3 regions of the Priestia sp. P1_B12_1 genome follow, and region 1 is predicted to be linked to each of the others. Evidence: riboswitches for the same ligand, from Rfam matches in the RefSeq annotation. Region 1 holds a riboswitch; each other region holds the start of a gene.
What was found. A riboswitch is a leader RNA that binds a small molecule or an ion and turns the genes downstream of it on or off. The one in region 1 is predicted to bind S-adenosylmethionine.
Positions count from the first base shown of each region.

Region 2: linked by a shared signal. The riboswitch ahead of mtnW (2,3-diketo-5-methylthiopentyl-1-phosphate enolase) and the one ahead of metK (methionine adenosyltransferase) in region 1 are both predicted to bind S-adenosylmethionine.
Region 3: linked by a shared signal. The riboswitch ahead of AC1D0Y_RS08995 (bifunctional homocysteine S-methyltransferase/methylenetetrahydrofolate reductase) and the one ahead of metK (methionine adenosyltransferase) in region 1 are both predicted to bind S-adenosylmethionine.

Region 1 is NZ_JBFTZR010000001.1:1,054,149-1,058,364, forward strand. It holds gene AC1D0Y_RS05450 (phosphatase PAP2 family protein) at 1-4, shown strand, start outside; gene AC1D0Y_RS05455 (glycosyltransferase family 4 protein) at 23-1,168, shown strand; gene metK (methionine adenosyltransferase) at 1,201-2,403, opposite strand; SAM riboswitch class I at 2,536-2,653, opposite strand; gene pckA (phosphoenolpyruvate carboxykinase (ATP)) at 3,028-4,216, shown strand, end outside.
Region 2 is NZ_JBFTZR010000002.1:653,600-657,815, reverse strand. It holds gene AC1D0Y_RS08780 (methylthioribulose 1-phosphate dehydratase) at 1-477, opposite strand, end outside; gene AC1D0Y_RS08775 (2-hydroxy-3-keto-5-methylthiopentenyl-1-phosphate phosphatase) at 474-1,139, opposite strand; gene mtnW (2,3-diketo-5-methylthiopentyl-1-phosphate enolase) at 1,136-2,380, opposite strand; SAM riboswitch class I at 2,460-2,566, opposite strand; gene AC1D0Y_RS08765 (pyridoxal phosphate-dependent aminotransferase) at 2,697-3,869, opposite strand; gene AC1D0Y_RS08760 (carbon-nitrogen family hydrolase) at 3,982-4,216, shown strand, end outside.
Region 3 is NZ_JBFTZR010000002.1:698,117-702,332, reverse strand. It holds gene ribE (riboflavin synthase) at 1-509, opposite strand, end outside; FMN riboswitch at 788-938, opposite strand; gene AC1D0Y_RS09000 (YkvI family membrane protein) at 1,046-2,080, opposite strand; SAM riboswitch class I at 2,425-2,531, shown strand; gene AC1D0Y_RS08995 (bifunctional homocysteine S-methyltransferase/methylenetetrahydrofolate reductase) at 2,639-4,216, shown strand, end outside.

The sequences.
Region 1 (4,216 bases):
TTAATTGATAGGAGGAGTACTAATGAGAATTGCTTTATTTACGGATACATTTGCTCCAGAAGTTAACGGAGCTGCTAAAACACTTTATCAATTTACTCAGTACGTCAAATCAAAGCAAATTCCCATCCAGGTATTTGCTCCTGAATTTGCTCATGATCAGTCATTTTCAACGGATGTTCACCGTTCGCCCAGCATGCCGTTTTTTCTTTATCCAAACAGCCGCTTTTCATTGCCAAACGTTCTAAAAATTAAAAAGCAGCTGCAGGAATTCAATCCTTCTATTATTCATTTGGCCACTCCTTTTACAATGGGGCTTTGCGGCTCCTATTACGGGAAAAGATTAGGTGTTCCTCTTGTCGGCTCTTATCATACCAATTTTGATGATTATTTATCTCACTATGAACTTGAAAAAATGCGTGTACCACTGCAAAAATATATGAAATGGTTTTATAAACCTGTACAAAAAATATTCGCTCCCTCTGAAGTGACCAAACAGCAGCTAGAAGAACAAGGGTTTCACAACGTAGCTATTTGGTCGCGAGGAGTAAATCATAAATTATTTCATCCCCACTATGACCGCTTTGATATTCGTATTAAATACAATATTAAAAAGCCCTACATTTTAACGTATGTAGGAAGATTAGCTAAAGAAAAGAACGCTGATTTTTTAATAAAAATCGCACGATCTCTACCGGATCATATCCGGCATCAAATTCACTGGGTTATTGTAGGAGACGGCCCTTTAAAAGAACAAATGCAGCAGCAAGCATCTGAGCATATGACATTTACAGGCTTCCTTGAAGGTAAGCAACTTGCTCATATCTATTCATCATCTGATTTGTTTGTTTTTCCTTCAGAAACAGAAACCTTCGGAAATGTTGTACTGGAGTCTCTTGCTTCTGGAACTCCTGTAGTGGCAGCAAATGCAGGAGGAGTTAAACAGATGGTTCAGCACGGGCGAAACGGCTACCTTTGCAAACCTCACTCCTTAGAAGAATTCAGTTCGGCTATTACAGATTTACTCGATGATTTGCATCAGCGGCTTCACTTTGGCCATGCAGCGAGGCAATACGCTCTTACTCAATCATGGGACGCCATTTTTCAACATTTGCTTTCAGAATATGAAGGTGTCGTAGAAAAATCTGCTGCAGGTATTCAATGGGCATAAAAAAAATCTCCGTTTTCACGGAGATTTTTTTATTATTTAGCTAAAGCTTGAGTTTTTAATGCTTCCGCTTTGTCTGTGAACTCCCAAGGAAGCTCCACATCCGTACGACCAAAGTGGCCGTAAGCTGCTGTTTGCTTATAAATTGGGCGACGTAAATCAAGCATTTTAATGATGCCTGCTGGACGTAGGTCAAAGTTTTTGCGTACTACGTCTACTAGTACTTCTTCAGAAACTTTTCCTGTACCGAATGTATCAATTGAAATAGATACTGGTTGTGCAACACCAATTGCATATGCTAGTTGTACTTCACATTTATCAGCAAGATCAGCTGCTACAATGTTTTTCGCAACATAACGAGCTGCATAAGCTGCTGAACGGTCTACTTTTGTTGCGTCCTTACCAGAGAATGCACCGCCGCCGTGACGAGCATATCCGCCGTAAGTATCAACGATAATTTTACGACCAGTTAAACCAGCATCTCCTTGAGGACCGCCGATTACGAAACGTCCTGTTGGGTTAATGAAATACTTTGTATTTTCATCAATTAACTCGTTTGGAACAACTGGATTAATCACATATTCTTTTAAGTTACGTTGAATTTGCTCTAACGTTACTTCTGGGTGATGCTGAGTTGAAATAACAATTGTATCGATGCGAACAGGTTTGTTGTTTTCATCATATTCAACTGTTACTTGTGTTTTACCATCCGGGCGAAGGTAAGGAAGAATTTCTTCTTTACGTACTTCTGTTAGACGGCGAGCAAGTTTATGAGCTAATGAAATTGGAAGAGGCATTAATTCTTTTGTTTCGTTACATGCATAACCAAACATTAACCCTTGGTCTCCAGCTCCGATTGCTTCGATTTCTTCATCTGACATTTGACCTTCACGTGCTTCTAACGCTTGGTCTACACCAGCAGCGATATCAGCTGACTGCTCGTCGATAGATGTTAATACTGCACAAGTTTCAGCATCAAATCCGTATTTTGCACGAGTATAGCCAATTCCTTTAATTGTTTCACGAACTGTTTTAGGAATATCCACGTAAGTAGAAGTTGTAATTTCACCACTTACTAAAACTAAACCAGTTGTTACGCTTGTTTCACAAGCAACACGAGCATTTGGATCCTTTGCTAGGATAGCATCAAGAATTGAGTCAGAAATTTGGTCACAAATTTTATCGGGATGTCCCTCTGTAACAGATTCTGACGTGAACAGACGACGTTGTGTTGACATCAGTTTTCCTCCTTATAAATACGATACATTGTGATACGGTACTCATTCCCTTATTTTCATTACACGTTAAAAAATATAAAAAAACCTTTCCTTGTATCGAGGAAAGGTATCAAATTCTACATAAGCCTTTCACTCTTATCGATCAAGGTTGTGCCCTTGCATCAGGTTAGCACCTTATCGTCTACACAAAAAAATGACGATGGTTGCTGGGTTTCATAGGGCCTGTCCCTCCACCAGCTCGGGATAAGAGAGTATCCGTTCAAGGACATATAATACATGAAAAAGCGCTTCACTGTCAACAACATTCAAATGGAAATCATCTCTTTATGTTTGAATCTGTTTTAATGTAACATACTCAAATTCTGAAATAGTACATCTTATTAAGAATTATCACTAAGTTTGGTTAATAAGACAGATCAAAATGAGGCTTTTACTTAAAACAGCTTCACTTTTTTCGCTTCTAGCACATATACATGTGTCTAAAATAGGTATAACGTACATTTTTTTATAATACACAAACATTTTTAGTTAAATAGTATAGAATAATTAAATAAATGTGTTATACTAATTATAAATTTCAAACATTAATGAATAAATAATAGCTAAAAAAGGAAGGTAGTGCACATGAGTACTGTTGATATGTCTATCGAATTAAATGGTTTGCTTCAATTAAAAACAACAAAACACCAATTATCTGTTCCACAACTTGTTGAAAAAATTCTAGCTCGACGCGAAGGAACGCTGACTTCTACAGGTGCTGTGTCAGTCGAAACCGGAAAATATACAGGTCGCTCTCCTTTAGATAAATTTATTGTAAGCGATGCTGTGTCTTCAAAAACGGTTGAATGGGGACCTGTCAATCAGCCAATTTCTGCTCAGCGATTCGATGCGCTATACAAAAAAGTCTTAACTCACTTAAAGAAGCAGGATGAACTTTTTGTTTTTAATGGATATGCTGGAGCTGATAAAAAGTATCAGTTACCAATTCAAGTAGTTAATGAATTTGCATGGCACAACCTATTCGCTCAGCAGTTATTCATTCGCCCTTCAGCCGAACAAAAAACAAATGATGATGTGAAGCCGTTTACAATTGTAGCAGCTCCAACGTTCAAAGCTGATCCTGAAACAGACGGGACGAACTCTGAAACCTTCATTATTCTTTCGTTAGAGCGACGTATTGTGCTAATTGGAGGAACTGAATACGCCGGTGAAATGAAAAAATCTATTTTCTCAGTGATGAACTTCTTGCTTCCTCAAAACAATATTCTATCCATGCACTGTTCTGCTAACGTAGGAGAAGAAGGTGACGTTGCATTATTCTTTGGTTTATCTGGAACGGGTAAAACAACGCTTTCTGCTGATGCAAACCGTCGTTTAATCGGAGATGACGAGCACGGTTGGTCAAGCTCTGGTGTATTTAATATTGAAGGAGGATGCTACGCGAAGTGCATTCAGCTTTCCGAAGAAAAAGAACCGCAAATTTTCAATGCAATTCGCTTCGGCGCCGTACTGGAAAATGTAGTGTTAAATCAAAATACGAAAGTAGCAGATTATAATGATAATAGTTTAACAGAGAATACTCGTGCCGCTTATTCAATTGACTCTATTGATAATACAGTATTGCCAAGCGTTGCTGGGCACCCTACAGCTATTGTCTTTTTAACTGCCGATGCTTTTGGTGTCTTGCCTCCAATCAGCAAGCTTACAAAAGAACAAGCAATGTACCATTTTCTTAGCGGATACACTAGTAAGTTAGCTGGAACAGAGCGCGGCGTAACATCGCCACAGGCTACTTTCTCTACATGCTTTGGTG
Region 2 (4,216 bases), on a different contig from region 1:
TATATGATGAGAAAACTCTTCTGCTAGTGTCGGAATATCTGCGTAATTCGGAATAATCGGAACAGTAATTTCCGCATCTTCTTCCCAAATACCTAGCGCCTTAATAATTTCTTGACCTTTGAATGAAATAACGCCTTCATCTCCGTACAGTTCAGAGATCACGTTATTGTCGATTGTATGTACATGAAGGCTGCACCCAGCATTCGTTAAATTGTAAATCTTAACGTGCAGAAGCGTTTCAGCAGAAGGCTTTAAATGCGTGTCTTCTGCAGGCTTTCCGTATTGATCAACTAATAAAAAATCTTCATTTGTACGTTTTCGTTTATCTTTTCCACTTGCTGATACAAAGAAAGTTGTTGGATTTTGGTCCACTTTAATTGCTAAGTTTCCGCTTGTACCGAAGAACCAATCGCGCTCTGCCAGCTCATCTTTTATATCCGCAAGCTCATGCAACCTTTGCTGAGCCATGATACTCATGCTTTCACCTCTTCTGTTAATTCTTGTAAATGATGAATTACATCATAAAAAGTAGAAAAAGGACGATACGGTAGAGATAGCTCTTCACATTTTTTAATTAAAAAGTCACGTGCAATGACCGTATCAGCTAATTTGGCAGCCTGCAAATCCGTAATGGAATCGCCAATAACAACCGTATGATCTCTTTCATCTGCAAGATGGCGAATAATCGTTGGCTTACAGCAGCCGCAGTCATTTGTACACTGTTTATCACATGTATGAGGCCACGTAATGGAAATATGCTCACCGGAAAAATCAGATCCATTGCAGTAGAGCATTTCCTCTGCAACTCGATTTTCCAAAAGTGGTTTTACAAAAAAGTCAATTCCTCCGCTTACAATATAAAGCGGAATATGGTGCTCTTTTGTATAGGCAATAAAATCATCAAATCCCTCTCGAATAGCAGACGTCTCTAAAATATAAGAAATAATATCTTCTTTTAATTCCACGGGGAGCAAGGCAAACATTTGCCCTACTCCTTCTTGAATGGAGACGCGCTGTGCCAACACGTCGTCTTTAATACTTTCCCACTCCGGAGGAGCAAATTGTTTCATAATAGCAATAATGTTATCGCTATTTGTAATTGTTCCATCAAAGTCACAAAAGATTTTTAACGATGTCATGCTTTCACCTCTACTGTTCCCCATAGTTGCAAAGCTTTTTGCAACTCTTTTGATTCTTCAGCTTTTTCGGCTAATGTTTGATGAGAGAGTACTGCATCTATCGCCGCACGGAATGCTTTTCCTCCTCCGATAGCTCCCTCTGGATGACCGTGAACTCCGCCTCCTGCATTAATAATGCTGTCGATTCCAAAGTCCTTCACAAGCTGCGGTACCATTCCAGGATGAATTCCTGCTGAAGGAACCGGGAAAGACTGCTTATATTTGTATACAGGACGCGTTAATTCGTAGGCAATGCCTGTCGTATCTTCAAGAGAAAGCGCTACGCTTCCGTATGGTGATGGAAACAGAGAGAAATCCGCTCCGGCTAAACGCAATAGCTTTCCAAGCAGTAATGAATTTGAAAAACCGTAAAACTCTGATGGCGTAAGCGCTCCGCTAACAGCTGGGTGTGCCATAATCGGCAAGTTAATTTCATCGTCTTCTCGAAGTGCCTGCAGTACGTCTAACCCGTAAGCAAATACATTGAATAAAAGAGCATCGGCTCCTAGCTCAGCTGCTTTTCTCGCTTTTTCTTTTAATTCAAACGTTCGACCCGTTAAATTAACAGCATACAGCGTGCGGTGTCCCGTTTTTTCGTATACTTCATTCAGTACTTTTTTCCCTTCTGTAACGCGAGCTTCAAAAGGTGTTCGTTCACTATCAAACAAAATCTCGTCGTCTTTAACCAAATCCACTCCGCCAAGCGCTTGCTCACGCAGCTGAGTTGTTAAGTACGTCATATCTCTTCCAATCACGCCTTTAAAAATACTCATCACAAGCGGACGGTCGTAAACGCCTAGTTTCTCTCGGATACCTTCTATTCCAAAGCGCGGTCCTGGGAATTGAGCTAATAATTCATCAGGAAAATCCAAGTCTAATAATTTCACTTTTCCATCAAGTGATAGTTTTCCGAAAACCGTAACTAAAATAGCCGGTAAATCTCTTGAAAAGTTGGCAGTTGGATAAGCAATTTTGACAATTGCCTGCTTAATTTCTCCGCCTAAATATCCGTTTACACGTTCGCAATCTTGAAGCTCAGTTACGGACACGACGCGCCCTTTATGCTTTTGAAGCTGCTGTTGATCTAAAAGCGGCAGATCTGTCCATGAGCCGACGGTTAGTCCTAAAGCAATTCCTTCCGCTTTTTTATAAAAATTTCCTTTATTATCATGTAGTAAGTAGCTTGCAACGATTTCACTCATTATGCTAAAAACTCCCTTGCTGTTTAATATCGTTAATAAAAAAGCCTCTTCTGTGATTAAGAAGAGGCTTTCGTTGCTCTTCTTATCTCTCAGCTGCTGCTGCAAGAATTAGCACCGTGCTTAACATGCGTTAAGTCGGTTGCCGGGCTTCATCGGGCTAGTCCCTCCACCTACTCTTAATAAGAAAGTTGCTATTTATTTAAATTAAATTCATAGATTATATACTAAATAAAAAATACCGCTAGGATTTATCGGTTATTAATCTCGTTAACTTCTTACATATTAAGCCAACTCAAAAAGGATTGTCAATGCGTTTTTAAAATAAATTTAATTTTTTTATTCGAGATACGGCTTCTCTCATACGCTCTTCATCCGTCAGCAGTCCTACGCGCACATAGCCTTCACCATATGTTCCAAAGCCTACTCCAGGCGCCACTACAACGTGAGCTTTTTCAAGAAGTAAATCTGAAAACTGTTCAGAAGTATATCCTTCAGGAACTTTTAGCCATGCAAAAAAGGAGCCCGCTGGAGATGTAACATCCCAACCAATTTCTCGAAGCCCTTGAATAAAGGTATTGCGTCTAGATTCATAGCGCTTAACTAAATCATTCACACATTGTTGAGATTCTAACAGAGCTGCGGCTGCTGCCTCTTGAACCGCCCCAAAGAGACTGACATACATATGATCTTGAAGAAGATTAATAGCTTCTACAACACTTGCATTTCCTACAGCAAATCCAACTCGCCATCCCGCCATGTTATACGTTTTAGAAAGAGTATAAATTTCAATTCCCGTCTCTTTTGCACCAGGAGTCTGTAAAAAACTGATTGGCTTTTTACCATTAAATCCAATTGCTCCGTAGGCAAAGTCGTGTACCACACAAATATCGTGCTTGGCAGCAAACGCCACGGTGTCTTCAAAAAATTCTGCCGTTGCTACTGCACCAGTAGGATTATTCGGATAGTTTAAAAACATGAGCTTTGCCTGTTCTTTAGCACGTTCACTTATCTCTTCGTATACGGGTAGAAAATGATTTTCAGCCGTGAGCGGCATCACTTCCATCTTTGCCTTTGCAAGCTCTACTCCAGACCAGTAATCAGGATATCCAGGATCGGGAACCAGCACCGTATCTCCAGGGTTTAATAAGCACTGCGGGATTTCTACAAGTCCACCTTTCCCGCCAAACAAAATAGCTACTTCTTTTTCAGGATCCACATCAACGCCATATTCTCGTTTATAAAAAGTCACAACGGCCTCTTTTAAAAACTGGTGCCCCCGAAATGGAGAATATTTATGATTCATAGGATTAGCACTTGCTTTTTGCAGTGTTTCTACAATATGTGAAGGAGTAGGCTGATCGGGATTTCCCTGCCCTAAGTTAATAACGTCGTGCCCTTGGGCCATTACTTTTCCTACCTTGCCTACAAGTGATGCAAAAAATTGTTTTGGTAAACTTTTTAATAGTTCCGATTGCTCAAATTGTTTCATCATCGCACACCTTCTCAAAAAATTCTTGAAATTCTAGTCACAAATAATATATTGTAATACTCAACTTGTAAAGTCATTTTTTTCAACTACTAAAAAAAGGACGGATGATAAAGTGAGTGTAAAAATTACGTGTTTACAGCTTGATATTGCGTTTGGAAACCCAACTAAAAACCGAAAATATATCGAACAAAAAATGACGGAAGCCCTGAAAGAAAACCCTGATATCCTTGTGCTTCCTGAGCTATGGGATACAGCTTATGATTTGACTCGGCTAGACGAAATTGCAGATGATGAAGGGCAGCAAGCCAAGCAATTAATCTCTCAGTTTGCTAAAACAAACGAAGTAA
Region 3 (4,216 bases), on a different contig from region 1:
CCTACGACTGTGTGAAGCACCGTATGGGGAATAAGAGAAATAGTAAATGATTGGTTGCTGACATCAAAAATAGTAAGACTTGTTCCGTCTACGGAAACAGATCCTTTTAACATCATAAATTCACGAAGTTCAGGATCGACTTGAATTTCATAATAAAAGGCATTTCCTTTGCGTGTTTTGCTTACAATGGTTCCAATTCCATCAACGTGTCCGCTAACGAAATGCCCTCCAAACCGGCCATTTGCAGCCATCGCCCGCTCTAAGTTAACACGTGATCCAACGGTTAGAAGCTGAAGGGTGCTTGCTTTAATCGTCTCCGGCATGACATCGACCGTAAATTCATTTTGAGAGTAAGCCGTTACGGTTAAACACACGCCGTTAACTGAAATACTGTCCCCTAAGTTCACATCTTCTAACACGGTCTTCGCATCAATCGTAAGAACAATTGCTTCTGTGGCCTTTTGAATACGTTTTATTTTTCCAATTTCTTCAATGATACCCGTGAACATTTTCTTCACCTGCCTTGGCGCTATTCCAACTTCTTATACCGTTTTGAAATAGCAGCTGCTTTTTTTTCATATTTATCTTTCCCCCAACCACTGAAAATAAAAAAGCCCCTTGAACAAATGTCCAAAGGGTCGGCTGAGCTGAATCAGTTTTATCTATGCAAAATTCCGCTAATTGTATACGAAATAAACAGTTATATTTTGTGTATAAAAACAAGGGTAGCTTTAAAAAAGGCGAGCGTGTCCCTTATTAATTCAACACAAAAAAACAACTGTGCTTCCTGATCCTTCTCCCATCCAGACTTTTACTGTCGGCTCTAGATTTTAACTAGATCCACCGCTAACATACATCGTATGAAAACGGGTCACGGGCTTAAAAGCATACGCTTTATCACCGCCGGTTGGGACTTACACCCGACCCCGAAGGATAATATATTCGACTGCTAGAGTCTTATTTGTTTTACATTATAGCAAAGTAAAATCGACTTGTCACATCATTTAACTTCGTTTTTTCACATCTATTCTTTAAAATCCAGCTTTTAGCTTATTTTTTCTTTTTTAATACATAGCATCCATACAAAAGCTAGTCCAATATAGCCAAATATCGGATACAAAAACTCAAGAAGCTGGGCATATCCGAATTGCCCAATAATAAAGCAAGCCAAGATAATAAATGCAAAAGCTTGTTTGTCATTCAGGGGAAGAAATGACTGAATCTGCTTAGCGATTCCAAATACATTTCCAATCAATGTAGTAAAAATCTCGCCTAACACAACTACCGTAAATAAAACATTCACCCACGCTGAGATATTTTTAACAACGGCACTCATCGGAATATCAAGTTGAAATGAATAAGGCAAATTGGAAAGGGCAAGATGAGTAGAAACAAGCATAAACGTAAGTACACATCCTCCTATTACGGCCCCTTTTTTAATCACGCTCCTATCTTTTACGGAGCTTCCTAATGGAACTAAAACAGCCTGAGCCAAAGCTAGATTTAGGGAAATATATAAAAAGGGACTAACCGCCCACTTCCACTGCGTGACGAGCGTTAAATCCGGCTTCGTTTGAATCAGTGAGAAATAGCTGATATTTGGCACAAAGATGATAAAAGCAAATGAAAGCATCATCGGCACAACAAGAGAATTAACCATTAAAATACCGTTAATTCCTTTGGCGATAAATATATAAGTTAAAACAATTGTAAAAATCATCCCAACAGGAGGCCATAGCCCGAACTGTTCTTTTCCTATTGCTCCCGTACTCGCTAGCATGACTGAAGTTACTCCAAATAAAATGACAATCATTACACCGTTTACCGCTTTTCCAAGCACATCACCAAATAAATATGTATTAAGCTGCTGATAAGAAGAAGCCCCAATTGCGTGCGAAAGCAGCATCATTTTCGAACCTAGCCAAATAAAAAACAAGCCGCTGACCAAAATCCCGACCATTCCAAGTTCCCCGTACTGTGTAAAAAATTGAACTATTTCCTTGCCTGTTGCAAAACCGGCTCCTACAACAGTGCCTACATACGTAGCAGCAACCTGCAGCGTGAGTTTCCACCTTTTCATGCCCATCACCCTTCTACCCTTCATAGTTCACTATATGTAGAAACGGTAAAAAAAAGACGAGCCTTTTTACGTGTAAATCTACGCATATCCCAGCGCTTGTGCCTTTTCGTTTATTTTTTCTTTTTCATTTTCTTTTTGTATTTTTCACAAAAAACTCCTTAACCCCTAACATAACAGTCATTTTCAAACAAAATATACGGATATTTTCCCTTTAGCTTTTAAATTTTCCTCAATATTTGCTGGAAATTCACAATTTACTGTTGTATAATTTCTAAAAATCAGATAAATTATTAAATAAGTATTCTTTCTATTTAAAAAAATATGTTTCAATTATATACAATTGATTCTTATCATGAGAGGTGGAGGGACTGGCCCTTTGAAACCTCAGCAACCAGTCGTTAGAGACATGGTGCTAAATCCAGCAAGCAATTTATTGCTTGGAAGATAAGAAGGCGAAAAAAGTCTTCTTCTTAAGAAGACTTTTTCTATTTTATCGGCATATTGCATAAAACGAATCAATCGTGAAATAGAAGCGGAACAATTTAAGGAGGTTTTGACATGGGGTTACTTGAAGATTTAAAGTCTAAAATTTTAATTGGGGATGGTGCCACTGGTACCCTCCTTTACTCACACGGTATTGACAGCTGTTTTGAAGAACTAAACATCACCAAACCAGAAGAGGTTTCTCGTATTCACAGAGCCTATGTAGAAGCTGGTGCAAACGTTATTCAAACAAATACGTACGCTGCTAATTATCAAAAACTTGCCCGTTATGGATTAGAAGATTCAGTCAAAGACATCAATGTTGCTGGTGTAAAATTAGCGAAACAAGCTGCAAAAGATCAGGCTTACGTGGTTGGTACACTCGGCGGAATTCGTTCTTTCCAAAAAAACGCTATTAGTTTAGAAGAAGTTAAGCGAAGCATTCGTGAACAAATGTTTTGGCTTTTAAATGAAGGCGTGGATGGCCTTTTGTTTGAAACATACTATGATTTCGAAGAATTAAAAACCGTTCTTACACTGGCAAGAAAAGAAACGGATAAGCCTATTATTACCCACGTTTCCCTGCATGATATTGGCGTACTGCAAGATGGGCGTCCTTTAGCAGATGCATTAAAAGAATTAGAAGACTTAGGAGCAGATGTTGTCGGGCTAAACTGCCGTTTAGGTCCTTATCATATGATTCAGTCTCTTGAAGAAGTACCGCTTCCTGATCGTGCTTTCTTATCTGCTTACCCTAATGCCAGCCTTCCGGCGTATGTGGAAGGAAAGCTGGAGTATGAAACGAATGAAGACTACTTTGTAGAAAGCGCACGTTTATTCCGCGAACAAGGGGTTCGCTTAATTGGAGGATGCTGCGGTACAACACCAGCTCACGTACGCGCAATGTCATCTGCCTTAAAAGACCTGCCTCCGATTACAAGCAAAGTCGTTAAAATGAGACCAGCCGTTACGGTTCAAGAGCGTGAGCAGCAGGATAAACCTCATATGCATGAAATTGTGAAGAAGCGCCGCTCGGTTATCGTCGAGCTAGATCCGCCTAAACAGCTGGGTCCGACGAAATTTTTAGAAGGTGCAAAAGCACTCGATAAAGTCGGCGTAGATGCTATTACATTAGCTGATAATTCTCTTGCCTCACCTCGCATCAGCAACTTGGCAATGGCAACACTGATGCAGCAAGAAACAAAAGCACGACCGCTTATTCATATTACCTGTCGCGATCGAAATTTAATTGGACTTCAATCTCATTTAATGGGACTTCATACGCTAGGAATGAATCAAGTGCTTGCAATTACCGGTGATCCGTCAAAAGTTGGCGATTTCCCTGGCGCCACTTCTGTCTACGATTTATCTTCATTTGACTTGATTAGTTTAATCGCTCAGTTTAATGAAGGACTATCTTATTCCGGCAAACCGCTTGGTCAAAAAACCAATTTTTCCATCGCGGCTGCCTTTAACCCAAACGTGCGTCACTTAGACCGAGCCGTTCAGCGTTTGGAAAAGAAAATCGATTGCGGGGCTCACTATTTCATTACTCAGCCTCTCTATTCAACTAAGCAAATTGAAGAGGTATATGAAGCAACCAAACATTTAACAACACCGGTATACATCGGGATCATGCCGTTAACAAGCGCG